Regions from separate parts of the Ewingella sp. C233 genome, predicted to be linked through region 1. Evidence: predicted binding sites of a transcription regulator. Region 1 holds the regulator's gene; each other region holds the start of a gene.
The links. Region 1 encodes CRP, which controls carbon source genes, mostly activating them, when cyclic AMP is high. Its sites were predicted from a motif close to ATGTGANNNNNNTCACAT; they were not measured.
Positions count from the first base shown of each region.

Region 2: a site for CRP is predicted at 2,485-2,502, ahead of ACZRKO_RS07840 (YchE family NAAT transporter). Genes of this name have one in related genera too.
Region 3: a site for CRP is predicted at 2,029-2,046, ahead of ACZRKO_RS02680 (YfcZ/YiiS family protein). Genes of this name have one in related genera too.
Region 4: a site for CRP is predicted at 2,824-2,841, ahead of msrB (peptide-methionine (R)-S-oxide reductase MsrB). Genes of this name have one in related genera too.

Region 1 covers NZ_JBUZRI010000004.1:22,489-27,941, reverse strand. Annotated here, with positions in the region: gene argD (bifunctional acetylornithine/succinyldiaminopimelate transaminase) at 1-786, shown strand, start outside; gene ACZRKO_RS17745 (YccS/YhfK family putative transporter) at 1,387-3,471, opposite strand; gene crp (cAMP-activated global transcriptional regulator CRP) at 3,566-4,198, opposite strand; gene ACZRKO_RS17735 (OsmC family protein) at 4,559-4,966, shown strand; gene ACZRKO_RS17730 (LysR substrate-binding domain-containing protein) at 4,971-5,453, opposite strand, start outside.
Region 2 covers NZ_JBUZRI010000001.1:1,735,540-1,740,992, forward strand. Annotated here, with positions in the region: gene oppA (oligopeptide ABC transporter substrate-binding protein OppA) at 1-430, opposite strand, end outside; gene ACZRKO_RS07840 (YchE family NAAT transporter) at 1,590-2,234, opposite strand; gene adhE (bifunctional acetaldehyde-CoA/alcohol dehydrogenase) at 2,768-5,440, shown strand.
Region 3 covers NZ_JBUZRI010000001.1:564,932-570,384, forward strand. Annotated here, with positions in the region: gene mlaA (phospholipid-binding lipoprotein MlaA) at 1-406, shown strand, start outside; gene fadL (long-chain fatty acid transporter FadL) at 481-1,758, opposite strand; gene ACZRKO_RS02680 (YfcZ/YiiS family protein) at 2,175-2,507, shown strand; gene fadI (acetyl-CoA C-acyltransferase FadI) at 2,669-3,982, shown strand; gene fadJ (fatty acid oxidation complex subunit alpha FadJ) at 3,979-5,453, shown strand, end outside.
Region 4 covers NZ_JBUZRI010000001.1:1,542,447-1,547,899, forward strand. Annotated here, with positions in the region: gene sppA (signal peptide peptidase SppA) at 1-60, shown strand, start outside; gene ansA (asparaginase) at 200-1,210, shown strand; gene pncA (bifunctional nicotinamidase/pyrazinamidase) at 1,221-1,847, shown strand; gene ACZRKO_RS06955 (YeaC family protein) at 1,924-2,196, opposite strand; gene msrB (peptide-methionine (R)-S-oxide reductase MsrB) at 2,287-2,700, opposite strand; gene gapA (glyceraldehyde-3-phosphate dehydrogenase) at 3,048-4,046, shown strand; gene ACZRKO_RS06970 (D-hexose-6-phosphate mutarotase) at 4,186-5,052, shown strand; gene ACZRKO_RS06975 (MipA/OmpV family protein) at 5,142-5,453, opposite strand, start outside.

The DNA of each region.
Region 1 (5,453 bases):
CTGTTCACGGTTTCCGTCGGCGGTCAGCCGAAATATTCCGACGGCTTCGGCCCGAAACCGGCGGACATTGTCCACGTTCCTTTCAACGATCTTGATGCAGTGAAAGCGGTGATTGATGACCATACCTGCGCCATTGTAGTCGAACCCGTTCAGGGCGAGGGCGGCGTGACGCCAGCCACTCAGGAGTTCCTGCAAGGTTTGCGCGATCTCTGCGATCAGCATCAGGCCCTGTTGGTATTCGACGAAGTACAAAGCGGTATGGGCCGCAGCGGTAAGCTGTTCAGCTACATGAATTATGGTGTTACCCCGGATATTCTGACCACCGCCAAAGCGCTCGGTGGCGGTTTCCCGGTCAGCGCGATGTTGGCAACCGAAGAGGTGGCTGCGGTCATGGAGCCGGGCAAACACGGTACCACCTACGGCGGTAATCCGCTGGCCTGCGCCGTCGCCGAAGCCGCACTGGATATCATCAACACGCCGGAAGTGCTGGCTGGCATCAGCGAGCGCCGCGAGAAATTTATTCAGGGGCTCGACGCCATTAATCAGAAATATGGTGTGTTCAAAGAGTTCCGGGGTCAGGGGCTGTTGATTGGCGCCGAGTTGTCCTACGCCTACCAAAATCGCGCCGGTGACTTCCACAAAGCCGCCGCCGAGTTTGGCCTGATGATCCTGGTTGCCGGTCCGAACGTCATCCGGCTTGCGCCATCTCTGGTGATTGAGTTCGCAGACATCAGCGAGGGGATGAATCGCTTTGAGAAAGCGATTGGTAAAGTTTTGGGGGGCTGAGCGAGCTCTGGCGCTTTAAAATTCAAATTCAAGGTCGTGGGCGTCGGCCCACACCGACTTGGGGGCCGCAGTCGCTTGTCCCTCTGGACTCCGAGCTTTTTAAAAAACAGCAGCTGCGCTGGTCACAATGGCCGTGTTTCAGTCACCGCAGTTACAGCCGCAAAATGCCGCCGCTTAGGCGGTGCCCTCCGTTCGGGTTACAACCCGCGCCAAAATACGCGCGGTTTTCCACCCCTTCGTCGGCGTCATTTTTGAATGCGGCCTAGGCTTTCTTAAATTCAAAACCAGACAGATTTATTGTCTTTTATTCTGTTTTTTATCTTTTGACCTACATAGCCGCTAAGGCGCAGTCAGAAATGGCACCGGATGAGAGGTTCGAGACCTGAGGCTCGAATCCCGAAATTCGGGGACGGCGAAGCCGTGACATTTTGCGCCTCACGCGCAAGTTTCAGAACATGTCCAATAACCCAGCGATAGCGCGCAGTTTAAAAACGCAGGATTCCAAAGGAGGTTCGTTTAAACCTCCTTTGGGCCAGTGTGGGCGGCGAGCCCACGGTCTTGACGTTGAAGTCGAATTGGCAATTGAACAGCCGAAACTGTTCAACTCTCCCTGACACGCCGTGTCAACCAGATCCCGTGATGTGGCCTTTGCTTCCACGCCAGTGACGAAATCGTATGCATGACGCTCAGATGTGACAATACCCGTCGCAGATGGCGTTCCATCTCCGTGATGGGCATGTCGGGGTGCAATTCTGGCGTGGCGAACAGGCTGCTTTCGCTGCTCGGGCCGTCGTAGGTCAGGCGCTGCTGACAACTTTGTAGGGCAATTTCGCAACGTTGCAGATAGTCCATCGCCAGCTGTGGCGTCAGCATGTAGTGCTCGCGGGCCAGAATGGTCATGGCATTGATGTGCTCGACAATAAACTGACTGTGCGTCACCCATAAGCGCATGTCGGCCAGATAGCGCGAGTTAAAGCCCGGTTCCTGCATCGCCTGATTGAGCGACGTGAACAGGGCATTGTGCGCCTGGGTAACCTGCATACGGGCGTACGCCAGTTTCACGGGATCGGGATTTTCCTCCAGCAATAAACGGATCGCGTCCTGATCACTTTCCAGCGCCTGCCAGGCGTTCTGGCGCAGCAAACCACTCTGCCACTGCGGCCACAGCCAGAGCGTGCCGCCAAACGCCAGTGCGCAGCCAATCAGGGTATCGATAAGCCGTGGAACGAGAAAATGTGCGCCATTCATCGCCAGCAACTGCAAGGTATAAACAGCGGTGACTGTCATGCCAATCATAGCCAGCCCGTAGTTTTTGCGCAGTACGGTGTAAGACACCACGGTGATCAGCAACATACACAGCAACGTAATGCTTTCGGGCAATTCGAGTTGCAGTAATCCGGCAGCAAGCAGTAAACCTATCAGCGTGCCGAGCGCACGGTGCTGAATGCGTACGCGCGTGGCGTTGTAACCGTTCTGGCTGACCAGCATTACCGTGAGCAAAATCCAGTAAGGTTTTGGCAAATTGAAAAACAGGCCCAGGCTGCTGCCGATGGCCAGTGCCACGCCAAGACGTGCCGCATTGCGCAGCGCCACGGACTTAAACGACAGATAACCTTTCAGCGCCGCCCAGAATGGCAGGCGGTTTTGCGTCTGCATCAGATCGCGTCGGTATAGCGGGCGCTGGGTGCGCAGCAGGCGGGCAATGCGGCTGAAATGGTAATAACAGAACTGGCCGACCGGGTTATCACGGTACCGTGAGGCGATTTTTTCCAGCGCGGCCAGCTCATTCGCCATGGTGAAGCGTTCAGAACGCCGGTGATAAAGAATGTCGTCGGCAATTACCCGCAGACGGGCGGCAATCACCTGGGCGTTACGGCGGATCACGGCTTCGGCGTGGCTCTCTTCCACCAGTTTTTGGACTTCTTCTGGCAGATGCAGGCTGACGGTAATGTGCTCTTGTAAATCCAGTGCGACCTGAAAACGCTGGAATAGCCGTTTGTGCTGATGATGGTGGCCGTTATTGGGCAACATGTGCAGTTGTTGATAGAGCAGGGCGATCAGATCGATGACCTGCTGCTGGCGCTTAAGCAGCGGCGGCAGCGCGGTTTCGGGATCGGTGTGCTGGGTCAGCAGGCTATATTTAGCTTCGAAATAATCCGCCAGTTGCAGATAGAGCTGGCTGAGGCTTTCGCGCATCGGCTGCTCTTCTGACAGCCGGAACCACGCCCAGTTAAACAGCCCGTACCAGGCGGTACCGACGATATACAACAGGGGCGCATGCCAGACAGGCACCACGCCTGCCATGCTGAGTGTGAAGATGGTGGCGACCAGTGCACCGGGCAGCAAACGGGCGTGCAGCGGGCTGATTTCACCCGTCACGCCAAGCACCAGCGCGAACGACAGCATGATAAGCGGGAGCGGAACGTGCCAGTTCACCAGCATCAGTTGCAGCATCAGGCTGCTGAAAGCAAAGAGAGAGCCCCCCACGATCAGGCGTTTGAAAAAGCGCTTATGCGGGGTATCAAGGCCGGAGATATTGCAGCAGGCGGGGACCAGAGAAAATAAGAGTCCCATTTGCAACTGACCGAGCATCCAGCCAATCGCCACAGGAATAGACAGCACCAGCGTCTGGCGCAGGGCATAGTTGACTTCGGGATGGTAAAAAAAACGACGCCATAACGTCATGCGTTGCTTCTTCAGCCGCGCTATCACTGTGTTGTATCCCTATTTCCCAATAAAAACGGCGCGACAGTTGCCTGCCGCGCCGTTTTTCAGGGAATTAACGGGTGCCGTAAACGACAATCGTTTTACCGTGTGCGGAGATCAGGCTCTGATCTTCCAGCATTTTGAGAATGCGACCCACCGTCTCGCGTGAACAACCGACGATTTGACCAATTTCCTGACGGGTGATTTTGATCTGCATACCATCCGGATGGGTCATCGCATCCGGTTGTTTTGCCAGATTCAGCAAGGTTTGCGCGATACGGCCCGTCACGTCGAGGAAGGCGAGGTTACCCACTTTCTCTGAAGTCACTTGCAAGCGTGTCGCCATCTGAGCGGAAAGGCGCATCAGAATGTCCGGATTAACCTGAATCAACTGGCGGAATTTTTTATAAGAAATTTCAGCCACTTCACAGGCAGATTTAGCACGAACCCATGCACTACGTTCCTGCCCTTCTTCGAAGAGTCCCAGCTCGCCGATGAAGTCACCTTGGTTCAGGTAGGAAAGTATCATCTCTTTGCCTTCTTCATCTTTAATCAGGACGGCAACCGACCCTTTCACGATGTAGTAAAGCGTTTCGGCTTTTTCACCTTGGTGAATCAGCGTACTTTTGGAAGGATACTTATGTATATGACAGTGAGACAGGAACCATTCGAGAGTAGGGTCTGTTTGTGGCTTGCCGAGAACCATTAGCTATTATCCTCTGTTGTTATCGCTGCCCAAAATCACAGGGCTCAGAGTTCCCTGTACGGCGTCTTAAAAAGTACGCGCCCTTTTAGCATAAGAACTGTCCAGTAATGCTGCAAGCGGGAGTCGGAGTGAAACAGCGTTATTATTGTTGTTAGCACCGTGGTTTCATGTGAAAACCACAAACCCATCACCGCAATTTACTGAAAAGTGTGTATCGGCTTCGTTTGTAGCACAGGTTTGCGCGGGTGTCTTCTGTTGTCTCGCTTCAGCATGATGGGGATCGGGTTACGTTGCCGGTTTTTGCCTAAAAGGGTAGTCTGAGATAAATTTGGCTGAATATTTATACCAGGAGTAAGGCACATGCAGGCACGGGTAAAATGGGTTGAAGGACTGACGTTTTTGGGTGAATCTGCGTCAGGTCACCAGATTTTGATGGACGGCAATGCGGGCGATAAAGCCCCAAGTCCGATGGAAATGTTGCTGATGTCGGCAGGCGGTTGCAGCGCTATCGACGTCGTCTCTATTTTGCAAAAAGGCCGCAACGATGTGCAGAACTGCGAAGTGAAGCTGACGTCCGAACGCCGTGAAGAAGCGCCGCGTCTGTTCACGCACATCAACCTGCACTTTATTGTGACTGGCAAGAACTTGTCCGACAAAGTCGTCGAGCGCGCGGTGGCGCTTTCTGCTGAAAAATATTGCTCGGTTTCTCTGATGCTGGGGAAAGCCGCATCGATAACGCACAGTTTTGAAGTAGTGGAACCGGAATAAGGCTTTACCAGCGATAAGCCAGACAATGGGCCCGCAGTAAATCCAGAAATCGTCGCGCCGCAAAGGTTAGCGGCGATTTTTGCGAATAGAGTACGCAGTATTCCGCCTGCGGCAGGCTATCGATCGGCAGCAGATGCAATTTGCCCTCTAATCCGAACGGCGCTCCCATCGCCCGCGCCACAATGGTCAGGTAATCCGACTGCAATACCAGATTCAGCCCGCAGACCACAGAGTCGGTGCGCACTGGCATTTCCGCCGACTGATGGTAAAACGTCCCCATCGACAGCTGAAGCTGCTGGTAATAACCCATGTCCGTTTCGGGCAGCACCCAGCGTGCATTCTGCAACGCCTCCAGCGTTGTGGCGTTCTCCAGCGGATGTCCGCGCCGTGCAATAATGCCAAACGACGCGCTGAACAACGGCTCGCGCACCAAATCCTCCAGCGGCAGCCCTGGACCAATCGTTCCCACGGCAAAATCCAGCCGGCC
Region 2 (5,453 bases), on a different contig from region 1:
ACTGCAGGTAACTTTCATACGGAGATGCGGTCTTAGGGTCAGCCAGGCGCTGCCAGCTGTAAACGAAATCTTCGGCGGTAACTGGATCGCCATTTGACCATTTAGCGTCTTTACGCAGGTGGAAGGTCCAGACTTTAAAGTCTTTGTTTTCCCATGTTTCGGCGACGCCAGGGATCACATGGCCATCGGCGTTGTTGGTATTAACCAGGCCTTCAAGCAGGTCGCGGATCACGTTGGACTCCGGCACACCTTCTACTTTATGTGGGTCCAGGGACTGTACTTCAGAACCGTTGTTACGCACCAGCTCTTGCTTATCAGCCAGTTTCACACCAGCCGGAACGTCAGCGGCGAAGGCGCTGCCTGCAGTAGCCACACCCATTGCGGCCATGATGCAGGCGGCGAGGATAGTTTTTTTTGTGATGTTGGTCATTGTTATTCAACTCCAGTTTTTATTATGAACTTGCGCACTACGGAGCAAGATAAACCCCTGCTGGGTTTTCGGTTGATCATGGGCAGGAACGAATTACCCGATAGAAAAACCCGATGTCTTAGCCATGCGAGGAAGCTGGCTAACCCCTACTACCTTTTTCTAATGAATGAAATTTAAGGCTGTTAATCGTCTTTCAATTTCAGAGATCGTTTAAGGAAGACCCCCTCCTTTCGCTTACTGTGTTCAAAAGTATTCTACTTGAGGACGTAATACCTTTTTAGAACACAGCAGGCTAATGCTTTATTTGTCTTAACTTTCCAGATTCAGATGACACCTGTCGCACCGCATTATTAAGCAGCCTGCAAAAATGGGGACAGAGGAAACTGATTCGCTGGATGGCAGGTCGCCGCAACGTTATGCATAAAAGATGCCAAACACATTGCCTGAACGATGCTGTAACACAAAGGAGGTTCGGTTTCCTTTACATGCATAGTTTCGACCACAGTACGCTCCAAAAACAAATGAAAGTGCTTATTTTTATTCTCTTAGCGAGATCCAATTTCACTTCGGTATTAACCCGAAACAACTTTCCATTTGTGGAGACGTCCCGAAAATTATCAGAACCCTGTTAACTGCGCCAATTAATTTTACGAAAATGTTAAGCATTTCTCCTTTATCTGTTAATAAGCGTTTTCCTCCACGTTCTGCAACGGAATGAAAATGGTGTATAACTCAATGTTTCATAAAGAAATGTAACCCAAAAAAGCGGTTAATCCCTCATGATCTTTGTCTAAAAAACCAACTGACATAATAAGTTAACATTTAGTGTCTTTTAAGAATAAACACCTATTTGTGGTGAGGTAAACACTAATAACATCTCGATACATCCTGCACAAGCCCTACAGAATGATGTGATTAAATTAACAACGAAACGGGCAATAAAAGTGCCAATAAAGAGAATTTTCGCGGAGGTAAACAGGGGGAAATAGCTGTTTGAGATATAAATAGGTTCAGGAAGTGAGTTTGTGCCACATTTGAGTGCAAATGGTCATAAATAAGTCATTAGTTGCACTATATGAATGCGCCCAGTTATTAGTGGCGTTAATAACTCACGCCACCAATACTGAGATAATCCACCTGCGAAGAAGAGTTGCAGGAGTTAAAGCAGACCGGGGAAAATAGCCTTAATGCCCGTCACGATGAACTCGATACCCAGCGACATCAGCAACAAACCCATGATACGGGTGATTACGTTGATACCGGTCTGCCCCAGCAGACGGACCAGCAATGGCGCAGCACGGAACAGTAGCCAGCAACAGAAAGCAAAAAAGGCAATCGCGATTGTCAGGCCCAGCAAGTTTTGCCAGCCGCTAAAACGCGAACTCCATACAATTGTCGAACTGATCGCCCCCGGCCCCGCCATTAAAGGAAGAGCCAGCGGTACCACACCTACATTTTCACGAATGGCCGTTTCTGACTTTTCCTGCTTATTCTGTTTGTCCTCGCCGAGCTTGCCGCTGATCATCGACATGGCGATAGTCACTACCAGAATGCCGCCGGCAATTCGGAATGAATCAATGGAGATGCCAAACACATGCAGAATGGCGTCGCCCAAGAAGAGCGCAGTCCACAATATAATGGCTACCGAGAGGTTAGCCGTCATGTTGGTTTTATTTCTGCCTGCCGCTGCCTGATAGCTGGTCATGCTGATGAACACCGGTAAAATTCCGACCGGGTTTACCAGAGCAAAGAGCCCAACAAAAAATTTGATGTAGCCTGAAAAATCTAACAAAGATTGGCTCACGCAGAACTCCGCACAATATGCCAGTAAAGGATGGGTCAAGATTGGCCGCTAATGTACTGGAATTGCGGATTAGACGCCATGCCGTTTCGCAGTATTTAGCACCAGACATGCAAGATTAAGCAGTCTAAATCGCTGATGTTAAAAAATATCGACCTAGATCGTTCTTAATCCGTTATGATTGTGAAGCACATAAGCAATATTGAGAATAATTCCCATTATCACAAAGCTGAAAGGTATCAGCAGAAGTGTTATGTGATCCAGATCAAAATTGACCTAGCCATTAGTAGGTAAGCTTTATGCATAGTCAGTGAGTAGGGCAAACAGGATAGAACCATACTCCCAGGCTGTTTTAACATTTTATCTACTTACAGGATGTTCTTTTCCATTGAAAGCTGTTTGAGCAAATAAAGAGACAGAGACAACATACTGAGAACAATGATTTTAATTTGTTTTTCACAGGATGAGTTAGCACAGCTATACTAGTTTCTGGCGGATTATTTACTAAAAGAGTTTAACTTTATCAGGAGAGCATTATGGCTGTAACAAATGTCGCTGAATTGAACGCACTCGTAGCTCGAGTCAGAAAAGCACAGCGCGAATATGCTAACTTCACCCAAGAACAAGTAGATAAAATCTTCAGCGCCGCCGCTCTGGCTGCCGCCGATGCCCGTATCCTGCTTGCGAAATTGGCCGTAGAAGAATCGGGAATGGGTATCGTTGAAGATAAAGTGATTAAAAACCACTTCGCTTCCGAATACATCTATAACGCCTACAAAGACGAAAAAACCTGTGGCATCCTGTCACAAGATGACACTTTCGGTACCATCACCATCGCTGAGCCTATCGGTATCATTTGCGGTATCGTCCCTACCACCAACCCAACTTCTACTGCGATTTTCAAAGCGCTTATCAGCTTGAAAACCCGTAACGGTATTATCTTCTCTCCACACCCACGAGCTAAAAACGCGACTAACAAAGCCGCAGATATCGTTCTGCAAGCAGCGATTGCAGCGGGTGCTCCGAAAGACATCATCGGCTGGATCGATGAACCAAGTGTAGAACTGTCTAACCAACTGATGCATCACCCAGACGTGAACCTGATCCTTGCAACCGGTGGTCCGGGCATGGTGAAAGCAGCATACAGCTCTGGTAAACCAGCAATCGGTGTTGGTGCAGGTAACACACCTGTTGTTGTTGACGAAACGGCTGACATCAAACGCGTTGTTGCTTCAATCCTGATGTCAAAAACCTTCGATAACGGCGTGATCTGTGCTTCAGAACAGTCAATCATCGTTGTTGATTCTGTCTATGATGCAGTTCGTGAGCGTTTCGCTTCCCACGGCGGCTACATGCTGCAGGGTAAAGAGCTGAAAGCTGTTCAGGATATTATCCTGAAAAATGGTGGCCTGAATGCGGCAATCGTTGGTCAGCCAGCGACTAAAATTGCTGAAATGGCAGGCATCAAAGTTCCATCGCACACCAAAGTGTTGATTGGTGAAGTGAAGAATGTCGATGAATCTGAGCCGTTCGCTCACGAAAAACTGTCCCCTACCCTCGCGATGTACCGTGCTAAGAACTTTGAAGATGCGGTAGAGAAAGCTGAGAAACTGGTAGAAATGGGTGGTATCGGTCATACATCTTGCTTGTACACTGACCAGGATAACCAACCAGAACGTGTTAACTATTTTGGCGACAAAATGAAAACCGCACGTATTCTGATTAACACCCCAGCATCTCAGGGTGGTATCGGTGACCTCTACAACTTCAAACTTGCTCCATCATTGACTTTAGGTTGCGGCTCATGGGGTGGTAACTCCATTTCTGAAAACGTCGGTCCTAAACATTTGATCAACAAGAAAACTGTAGCGAAGCGAGCAGAAAACATGTTGTGGCACAAACTTCCGAAATCAATCTACTTCCGTCGTGGCTCACTGCCAATCGCACTGGAAGAAGTAGCGACTGACGGTGCAAAACGTGCCTTCATCGTAACTGACCGTTTCCTGTTCAATGCTGGCTATGCAGACCAGATCACCAGCGTACTGAAAGGTCACGGTATCGAGACTGAAGTGTTCTTCGAAGTCGAAGCTGATCCAACACTGAGTATCGTACGTAAAGGTGCTGAGCAGATGAATTCCTTCAAACCAGACGTAATTATCGCTCTGGGTGGCGGTTCACCGATGGATGCTGCGAAGATCATGTGGGTTCTGTACGAACATCCAAATACTCAGTTCGAAGACTTGGCGCTGCGCTTTATGGATATCCGTAAACGTATCTACAAATTCCCTAAAATGGGCGTAAAAGCGAAAATGATCGCCGTTACAACCACTTCAGGTACTGGTTCAGAAGTTACACCATTTGCGGTTGTAACTGATGATGCAACAGGTCAAAAATATCCACTGGCTGACTACGCGTTAACTCCAGACATGGCGATTGTTGATGCCAATCTGGTAATGAATATGCCTAAGTCCCTGTGTGCTTTCGGTGGCCTTGATGCCGTAACTCACGCACTGGAAGCCTATGTTTCCGTACTGGCTAACGAATATTCAGATGGTCAGGCTTTGCAAGCCCTCAAACTGCTGAAAGAGTTCCTGCCAGCAAGTTATAAAGATGGCGCTAAAAACCCGGTTGCTCGTGAACGTGTTCACAATGCGGCAACTATCGCGGGTATTGCATTTGCCAACGCCTTCCTGGGTGTCTGCCACTCCATGGCCCACAAATTGGGTTCAGAGTTCCATATCCCACACGGTCTGGCTAATGCCATGTTGATTTCTAACGTTATTCGTTATAACGCGAATGACAACCCAACTAAACAGACCGCTTTCAGTCAGTATGACCGCCCACAAGCGCGTCGTCGTTATGCAGAAGTTGCTGACCACTTAGGTCTGAGCGCTCCTGGTGACCGTACTGCACAGAAAATCGAAAAACTGTTGACCTGGTTGGATGAAATCAAAGCAGAGTTGGGCATCCCTACTTCCATCCGTGAAGCAGGCGTTCAGGAAGCTGACTTCTTGGCTAAAGTTGATAAATTGTCTGAAGATGCTTTCGATGACCAGTGTACTGGTGCTAACCCACGTTACCCACTGATCGCCGAACTGAAACAGATTCTGATGGATACTTACTACGGTCGTAAATTCAGTGAAGAAGAAACTGATACCGTGGTGGCTGCTCCAGCAGTAAAAGTAGAAAAAAAGTCTGCTAAGAAATAATTAGCTCGCTGGC
Region 3 (5,453 bases), on a different contig from region 1:
TTCAATGGCCAACCCTAAACTGGCAAAAGAAGAGAAACGTGGCTTTGGTACCACCCTTGCGCACTACGGCGTAGGTTATGGTCCTTATGTTCAGCTTCCGGCTTACGGCAGTTTCACGCTGCGTGATGAAGGTGGCGACACGGTGGATTACCTCTATCCGATGCTCAGTTACCTGACCTTCTGGATGTCGGCAGGTAAATTTGTGCTGGAAGGCGTGGAAACCCGTGCCGAATTGCTCGATTCCGATCAAATCCTGCGCAACTCTTCTGACCCTTACCTGATGGTGCGTGAAGCTTACTTCCAGCGTCACGACTTCCTGGCAAGCGGCGGTAAGCTGACGCCACAGAATAACCCGAACGCCGCGGCGATTCAGGGTGATCTGGACAGTATCGACTCGGCGAACTAACCGAACCGATGAGTTTTGCATAGCTAATAAAAAAGCGCCTCGCGGCGCTTTTTTTGTCTATGAAATAACGTCTATCAGAAGGTGTAGTTGAAGTTAGCACCGTACAGCATCGCCGTACCTTTGGCCTGGAACTCATAGTTAGGCAGGCCAGCACTCGCGCTTTCGCTGATGTTCACCGTCTGACCATGCATGTAGGAAACACCCACATCCACCGACGCATCTTTGTTAAACGCATAAGTGGTACCGGCGCTCACCCAGAAGCGGTCCTGATCCGGAATGGAGATGGTGCGGTTGTCGGCAGGAACTGGGCTGTCATCAAACGCGATACCGGTGCGGAAGGTCCAGTTATCATCGTAGTAATAGGTGGTACCCAGCGCGATGCGGTAAGCATCCTGATAGCCTTCATGCTTCTCAAACAGCGTCTGACCATTGTTGCCGGTGGCTTTCAGCTCCTGAAATTCGCTCCAGCTGGTATACGCCAGGCTGTAGTGAATTGCCCATTTCGGCGCCACTTTGTTATAGCCTGACACTTCCCACATTTCTGGCAGATTCAGGGTCAGTGCGCCAGGAATGGTGCTGCCGCCTGTACCGCCTAGCTGCGCAGGAATGCCGTTTTTGTACTCACCGTCAAAGTCGATATTTACTTTTGAACGGTAGGTGAAGCCGTAGCGGTTATTGTCGTCGACTTCGTACAGAATACCGGCGTTCCAGCCGTAACCCCACTCATGTCCCTTGAGGTCGGCCACTTCTGTACTTGGGCTAATCAAACCGTGGGAGCTGATAGGACCTAATTCACCCGCATTACGGGTGATTTTTGCGTTGGCATAAACGGCATCAAAGCCGACACCCACACTGAAATGCTGGTTAACGCGATAGGCTGCACTCAGGTTGGTATTAACCGTGGTCAGATCGGTTTCGCCACCCAGAGGACCGGCTGCATAGTCATCATTAAACTCTGTTGCCAGACCATAGTTGGAGGTGGCAGAGGCGCCAATCGCCCACTGGTCGTTCAACGGCATAATAAAGTGAATGTTCGGGATCCACTGGTTCGGTGCGATATTGTCCGCATCCGTACTGTTCCCCGTGAGAGGTGAACGGCCAGTAATATTAACGTCCGGGTCAACGTAAACAGCTCCGGCTGAGAAAGACGGGCGGGAGAACATGGTCATAGTAGCTGGGTTACGGCTGCCGGATGCTGCGGAATCAGCAATGGCGCCTTCACCTGAAAACGAACGACCAAGACCGGCTGCGGTGTATTCATTTAATTGAAAACCGGCCGCATACACATTTGATGAAACAATTGCCACTGCAGCTGCCAGAGCTGATCTTTTAAACAGGTTTTTCTGGTTCATGACCAAAACCTCAATTTTATGTTTTTATCAAACAATGTTACATCAAGTAACAATGAGCGCAGGATTGTAGGGTTCGTTCTCAGTCTGACAAATCAGACCAGTGAGCGAAGTATAGGTCCGACCTGTACGTATGTTGCAATCATGTTTCTTATATATTTCCAGTTTGATGTTAGAAATTAGATCCGCTTAACAAAAAACAAACAGTTTGAGGTGAACTAAATAACGTTTAAGAGGGATATCAGAGATGAATTTAACGAGCCATTATTATTTCTGTGATATTAGTCACTTAAAAGTCACACAAAAAGTAAGTGCTAGGCGCAAAGCTCAGGCAGGCGTAAAATAAAGGCTGAAAATAACTTCTTTAATGACAAATAAGGCCGACTCGCGAACGCGGTGATTTGTGCCAGGAGAACACAATGTCTGACGTAACTCTCTCTTCGAAATCCACGCAGCCACTGCATTCCATTAACAAATGCGGCGCGGAAGAAACCGCGGCCTGCTGCTGTGTAGATGTCGGCACCATTATGGATAACACCGATTGTACCGCTTCTTACAGCCATGTATTTGCCAACGAAGCACAGGCAAAAGAGATGCTGAACAGCCTGACCGAAAAAGCCCGCAGTGTGGAATCTGAACCTTGCGTGATTGAAAGCCGCATGGAAAAAGTGGACGGTGGCATCGAGCTGAACATCGATTTCACCTTCTCATGCCAGGCTGAAACGATGATTTTCCAGTTAGCATTAAGGTAATTACTCTTTCCGGATAAAAGTGTGGATCCCTATAACCGTGACCTTTACAGGTCGCGGTTTTTTTTTGCTGCTGCTCTCACTTCGTTACGTTAGGCTTTGCCAAATGTAAACATATGGTTAAAACTAAACTATCAGGTCAGACCTCTTAATCCGGAGCCACTATGAACAAGGTTATCCCGCTGGTGACACGCGAAGGCGATCGCATTGCGATCGTAGACGGCTTGCGTACACCTTTCGCCAAACAAGCGACGGCCTATCACGGCATTCCCGCGGTGGATTTAGGCAAGATGGTAGTGAGCGAACTGTTGGCAAAAAGCGGTATCGACCCGAAAATCATCGACCAGTTAGTGTTTGGTCAGGTGGTGCAGATGCCAGAAGCGCCAAACATTGCCCGTGAAATTGTGCTGGGAACCGGCATGAGTGTCTCAACCGATGCGTACAGCGTATCACGCGCCTGCGCCACCAGTTTTCAGGCGGTGGCTAACGTGGCGGAAAGTATTATCAGCGGCACCCTTAGCGTGGGGATTGCGGGCGGTGCGGACTCTTCGTCGGTGCTGCCGATTGGCGTCAGTAAAAGGCTGGCCCGCACGCTGGTGGATGTTAACAAAGCCCGTACGCTCTCTCAGCGTCTTGCGTTGTTCAGCAAGCTGAAATTCCGTGACCTGCTGCCGGTGCCGCCAGCGGTTGCGGAATATTCGACCGGGCTGCGGATGGGAGACACTGCCGAGCAGATGGCGAAATCCCATGGTATTACGCGCCAGCAGCAAGACGAACTTGCACACCGTTCTCATTCGCTGGCGGCGCAGGCCTGGGAAAATGGCTATCTGGATACGCAGGTCATGACCGCGCAGGTTCCGCCTTACCGCGAAGCGCTGCAAAAAGACAATAACATCCGTATGCATTCCGAACTGGGCCAGTATGCCAAACTTCGGCCCGCCTTTGATCGCCGCCACGGTACCGTAACGGCAGCCACCAGTACACCGCTAACTGACGGCGCCGCCGCCGTGCTGATGATGAGTGAATCGCGGGCGCGGGAACTGGGTTTACGCCCTCTGGGATACCTGAAAAGTTTTGCGTTTGCGGCAATCGACGTCTGGGAAGATATGTTGCTCGGCCCGGCATACGCCACTCCGCTGGCGCTCGACAGGGCGGGGCTGACGCTTGGCGATCTGGACTTAATAGACATGCACGAGGCTTTCGCGGCCCAAACGCTGGCTAACGTCAAAATGTTTGCCAGTGAGACTTTTGCTCGGGAAAAGCTCGGCCGGGATCAGGCTATCGGTGAAATTGACTGGGATAAGTTCAACGTGTTGGGCGGTTCGCTGGCCTACGGGCACCCCTTTGCCGCGACAGGCGCACGTATGATAACGCAGACACTGCATGAGCTTCGCCGTCGTGGCGGGCGGTTCGGCTTAACGACCGCCTGCGCGGCAGGAGGATTAGGCGCAGCCATGATCCTGGAGGCAGCAGAATGAGTAACGAGATCATTGGCGTTAAAACCGCCACCGCTTCGGCGTTTACGCTGGCGTTTACCGACCAGCATGTCGGTATCATTACCATCGACGTTCCCGGTGAAAAGGTAAATACCTTAAAGTCTGAATTCGTTGAACAAATCTGTGCCATTTTACAAAAAGCTCAACAGTACCCGCAATTGAAGGGACTGGTGCTTATTTCTGGTAAACCGGACTCTTTTATTGCTGGTGCTGATATCACCATGATTGCCGGATGCAAAACGGCGGCGGAGGCCAGCAGTCTGGCACAAAAAGGTCAGTCAGTGATGTCGCATATATCGGCCATGTCGGTGCCGGTGGTGGCCGCCATTCACGGTGCCTGCCTGGGGGGCGGCCTTGAACTGGCGCTGGCCTGTCATGCCCGCATCTGTTCTCTGGACGACAAAACCCAACTTGGCCTGCCGGAAGTGCAGCTTGGATTGTTGCCGGGCTCTGGGGGGACGCAGCGCTTACCCCGGCTGATCGGGGCGCCGAAAGCGCTTGATATGATGCTCACCGGTCGCAGTATTCGCGCAAAACAGGCGCAAAGAATGGGGCTGGTGGATGACGCGGTTCCACAGGCGATATTACTGCAAACGGCGCTGGAACGCGTGGCGCAGGGCCGTAAAGCCCGCGCTCAGTTGCCGTGGCAGGCGCGGCTGGTGGGGGGACCGCTCGGCAAGGCCATCTTGTTCCATTTCGTGCGTAAGCAGACCCGCGCTAAAACGCACGGAAATTATCCCGCGACAGAAAAAATTATCGACGTGGTGAGAAACGGGCTGGATCACGGCCGCGCCAGTGGTTATCAGGCTGAAGCAAAAGCTTTTGGGGAACTGGTGATGACGCCGCAATCAGCGGCGCTTCGGGGTCTGTTCTTTGCCTCGACCTCCCTGAAAAAAGAGCGGGGTGCCGGGGCTGAACCATTGCCGTTAAAACGCATTGGTATTCTGGGCGGTGGCCTGATGGGCGGGGGAATTGCCAACGTAACCGCCACGCGGGCCGGTTTACCGGTGCGTATAAAGGACATTAATCAGGAAGGGATCCGTCATGCGCTGAAATACAGCTGGGATCTGCTGGAAAAACGCGTACGCCGCGGCCGGCTTAAACGTAACGAGCAGCAACGGCAGATGATGTTGATCTCCGGGACAACAGATTACAACGGGTTTGAGCGGGCAGATCTGGTGATTGAAGCCGTCTTCGAAGATCTGTCGCTGAAACAGCAGATGGTCGCGGAAATTGAGCAATATGCCTCACCGCACACTATTTTCGCTTCAAACACCTCTTCTCTGCCGATACATGCCATTGCGGCCAATGCCAGCAGACCTGAACAGGTCATCGGCCTGCACTTTTTCAGCCCGGTAGACAAAATGCCGTTGGTTGAGGTAATCCCTCATGCTGGCACCAGCGAACAGACTATTTCAACCACTGTGGCGTTGGCGAAGAAACAGGGAAAAAC
Region 4 (5,453 bases), on a different contig from region 1:
AACATGAACGATCCGCAAAACCGTTATGCCCTGTGCCTGACCTGCGGTGATGTGAAATAACTGTTAGTCGGTAATCTGTTAAGCCCGGTGATTCATTAGAAATGATTCCCCGGGCTTTTTTATTTTGAGACGCAGGCGCAGATGCCTTTATACTTCAGCTCATCATGCACGTGTCTTTTCAACCCAAAGAATCCTGTTAATGACCAAAAAATCTATCTACGTCGCTTATACCGGCGGCACCATCGGTATGCAGCGCTCTGAGAACGGCTATATTCCTGTTTCAGGGCACTTACAGCGCCAGCTGGCTTTAATGCCGGAATTCCACCGCCCCGAGATGCCTGAGTTCACCATTCAGGAATATGCGCCGCTGATGGACTCTTCCGACATGACGCCGGAAGACTGGCAGCACATCGCCGATGATATTCTGGCGCATTACGACCAGTACGATGGCTTTGTCATTCTGCACGGTACTGACACCATGGCATTCACGTCTTCAGCACTCTCTTTCATGCTGGAGAATCTTGGTAAGCCGGTCATTGTGACAGGGTCACAAATCCCACTTGAAGCACTGCGTTCCGACGGACAAATCAACCTGCTTAACGCCCTGTATATCGCTGCCAATCATCCGGTCAATGAAGTTACCCTGTTTTTTAACAACCGTCTGTATCGCGGTAACCGCTCGACAAAAGCCCATGCCGACGGCTTCGATGCCTTCGCTTCACCAAACCTTGCTCCTCTGCTGGAGGCCGGGATCCATATCCGCCGGTTGTCTACACCGTCGCTGCCGGTCGTGGCCGGGCCGCTGAAAGTGCATGACATCACACCTCAGCCGATTGGCGTCGTGACCATCTATCCCGGCATTTCTGCTGAAGTCGTACAAAACTTTCTCATGCAGCCTGTAAAGGCACTGATTCTGCGCTCTTATGGCGTGGGCAATGCCCCGCAAAAAGGCGATCTGCTGAAGGTGCTCAAAGACGCTTCCGAACGTGGCATCGTGGTAGTCAACCTGACGCAGTGTATTTCTGGCCGCGTGAATATGGGGGGGTATGCTACTGGTAACGCACTGGCGCATGCCGGGGTGATCAGTGGTTTCGATATGACCGTAGAAGCCGCGCTGACCAAGCTGCATTATCTGCTCAGTCAACCGTTGTCTTCGGATGAAATACGCACACTGATGCAGCAAGATCTGCGCGGTGAACTGACCGAATAAGGGAAGCCTGATGAAAAGCGCATTATTGCTGGTCGATCTGCAAAATGATTTCTGTCACGGTGGCTCGCTGGCAGTACAGGATGGTGATGCGGTGATCGCCGTCGCGAATCAGGCTATAGCCCGCTTTCAGGCGCGGGGAATGACTGTAGTGGCTTCTCAGGACTGGCATCCACATAATCATGGCAGTTTTGCGGTGAATGCGTGCGCAGAGCCCTGGACAGCCGGTCACCTCGACGGTCTGCCGCAGGTCTGGTGGCCGGTGCATTGCGTTCAGGAGCAGACCGGCGCGGCGTTTCATCCGCAACTGAACAGTCAGGCTGTCGATTATGTGGTGCGTAAAGGCCAGAACAGCAATATTGACAGCTATAGCGCATTCTTCGATAACGATCACCGTGCTGCAACGACCTTGCATGAGAAGTTGCGTGGCCAGCAGATTGACCGTCTGGTCGTCATGGGGCTGGCCACGGATTACTGTGTGAAATTCACCGTACTTGATGCTCTGGAACTGGGATATCAGGTGGCACTGCTCGAAGAGGGGTGTCGCGGCGTGAATCTGCATCCGCATGACAGCCAAACGGCTATCGGGCAGATGCAGCAGGCAGGCGCAAAAATAATCACCCTGTCTGAACTGGGTTAAACAACTGCCACCACTGATAAGAAATAACAAGAGCGCCACTAATGTGCGCCCTTTTCATTGCTGTTTTTACGTACGGTTACTCAGGTTTGATACGGATTAACGCTTCCTGAGCAAACTGCTGTTTCAGTTCCTGCTTACTTTTCGTGACGATTTGCCCGTCAGTCCCGATGCTCATATGCTGCGCATCCGTATTGTGGCGGGCCTGATACAACATCACCATCTGTAAGCTGTTATCTTTTTGCTCTGGTGTCAGAGCCACACCATCGGGCCATTTACCCAGTTCAACCGCCTGCGCCAGTCGCTGATAAATCTCCGGGGTCATGACACCCACCAACTCATTAATTTCCATCAACAGCTCTCTTCATATCGGCTGATTATTCATCACATGTTGAATAATGGCTGAATCGATTTTGTCGTTTAAATTACAGTTTACTGTAAATCACCCTGCGGTCTTATCACCGTTCTCACCATCGATAAAACTCATCGATGCGGAATTCACACAATAACGGTCACCCGTTGGCTCCGGGCCATCAGGAAAAACGTGACCAAGGTGAGCGTCGCAATTTGAACAGCGAATCTCCACTCTTTCCATATTATGAGTGTTATCAGTCAGATACTTTATTGCGTCGTGTTCGACCGGTTGGTAAAAACTTGGCCAGCCACACCCGGAATCAAACTTGGTGTCGGAGTAAAACAGCGGTGAGTTACACACTAGGCAGTGGTAGATACCATCGCGCGTATTGTGGAGGAGTTTTCCGCTGTACGGACGTTCGGTACCGCGCTCTTGAGTAACATACTTTTGAATTTCAGTCAGTTGTACTGAAGAAATGGGTTCTTTAGAGTCATTGGCCATGGTTATCATTCTCTGCCAGATAGGAAAATCAACTAAAATAACAGTTAATAATAACAAAAAATTAACAACGAGTCTGCCTGTTTTGGCTTAAACTGTATGCCATCGGCGTTAAGTGAAAGTGCCGTGTGACGGCGATCACATATTTATTCTTCATGCACTTTATATTCGGCTATTCATCCCCATGTACTTAATAGCCGATTAAAAAACGGAATGTGCAATATCCGCGCAAAAGTGAGTCTGAGCTTTGACTTACAGCAAGAATTGACACGATTCCGCTTGACGCTCAGCAAGGTTTTTGTAATTTTACAACCAACCTTTTATTCACTAAAAAATAGCTGGTGGAATATATGACTATCAAAGTAGGTATCAACGGTTTTGGCCGTATCGGCCGCATTGTTTTCCGTGCTGCTCAAGAACGTTCTGACATCGAGATCGTAGCAATCAACGATCTGTTAGACGCTGAATACATGGCATACATGCTGAAGTACGACTCAACGCATGGCCGTTTCAACGGCACCGTTGAAGTTAAAGACGGTCATCTGGTTGTTAATGGCAAAACCATCCGTGTTACTGCTGAGCGTGATCCAGCTAACCTGAAATGGAACGAAGTTAACGTTGACGTTGTTGCTGAAGCAACAGGTCTGTTCCTGGACGATGCGACTGCACGTAAACACATTACAGCTGGCGCTAAGAAAGTTGTTCTGACTGGTCCATCTAAAGATGACACCCCTATGTTCGTTATGGGCGTAAACCATAAAGAATATAAAGGTCAGGAAATCGTTTCTAACGCATCTTGCACCACTAACTGCCTGGCACCACTGGCTAAAGTTATCAACGACAACTTCGGTATCGTTGAAGCCCTGATGACCACAGTTCACGCAACGACTGCGACTCAGAAAACTGTTGATGGCCCGTCTCATAAAGACTGGCGCGGCGGCCGCGGCGCGTCTCAGAACATCATCCCTTCTTCTACCGGTGCAGCTAAAGCAGTAGGTAAAGTCATTCCTGCTCTGAACGGTAAACTGACAGGTATGGCGTTCCGTGTTCCTACTCCAAACGTATCTGTAGTTGACCTGACTGCACGTCTGGAAAAAGGCGCGTCTTACAAAGAAATCTGCGCAGTAATTAAAAAAGCAGCTTCTGAAGGCGAACTGAAAGGCGTTCTGGGCTACACCGAAGACGACGTTGTTTCTACCGATTTCAACGGTGAAAAACTGACTTCTGTGTTCGATGCTAAAGCGGGTATCGCGCTGAACGACAACTTTGTGAAACTGGTTGCCTGGTACGATAACGAAACTGGCTACTCAAACAAAGTTCTGGACCTGATTTCACACGTCTCCAAATAATTGGCCGATGTGATGAACTGATTGAAGGGCGACGCTAAGTCGCCCTTTTGCTTTCTGCTCCACAGTAAGCACCAATAAGTCAGTGAAGCAGCCGTTCATCACTGGTCTGGATTTCTAATAAAATCACAGGACCCACCTCATGACCGCAAAACTCTTTACCCTTCCCGTCTTAAAACAGATCACACCGGTTATCAGTCAGCGTCAGATTGATGAATTACCCGTTCTGGTTATTACCCACCCAAAAGTCCGCGCAGCGATCACGCTTCAGGGCGCGCATCTTCTGGCTTATCAGCCTGCTGGCGAAGAGCCCGTACTCTGGATGAGCAGCGAGTCTGCATACAAGACAGGCGTTGCCATTCGTGGTGGTGTGCCAATCTGCTGGCCGTGGTTTGGTCCGGCCGGAAAACCATCGCATGGTTTTGCCCGTAATTTGCCATGGAAACTGACTTCTCACCATGAAGATGAAAACGGTGTAGAGCTGGTGTTAACCCTGAAAGAAAGTGCAGAAACCCGCGAATTATGGCCGCACGACTTCACACTGACGGCACGTTTCCGTCTGGGTAAAGAGTGTCATATTGAGCTGGAATCGACGGGTGATTTTGAAACCACCAGCGCCCTGCACGCCTACTTCAATATTGGCGACATTGATAAAGTGAAAGTGTCCGGTCTGGGCAAAAGCTTCATTGATAAAGTTGACGGCGGGAAAACAGCGCAACAAAACGGTGATTTGACCTTCAGTGGTCAGACTGACCGCATTTTCACCCAGGCAGAAGCGACCAGCCTGATCGTGGATAGCGCACTGAACCGTACACTGGTTATTCAGCATCACCATAACAGCGACGTAGTTGCATGGAATCCGGGCGCTGAGCTCTCTGTCAGCATGAAAGATATGGCTGATGACAGCTACAAAACCATGGTTTGTGTTGAGACAGCGGCTGTCAGCGCACCGCAAAAAAGCACGGCATCAACGCCCGCTAAACTGGGTGTGACCATCAGTCAGCGTTAATAACCAGGGGCACTGCACCACAGATGTACAAATGGGGCGTAATGCCCCATTTTATTACAATAAACGCACCATATTAACGCACTGGTGTATTAGAAGCTGTAAGTCACACCTGTCCACAGAACACCTGTGTAGGATTTATCGACCATCGGACTGTCTTTTACTTCACTTGCTAAACGAATATAACGACCGGTGAAGAAGCCTTGCCACTGACTGTTAAAGTCATACTTGGCAGACAGCTCTAGATACGGACTGAAGCTATCGTCTGGCGAGTAGGTATTCAAACCACTGCGACGTGACTCATTGCTGCTCACACCATAGTAATATTTGTTCTGGTTGCTGCTGCTCCATGACACACCCACACCTGGGATTAATGCCCAATTATCCTGATGGAATGCATACAG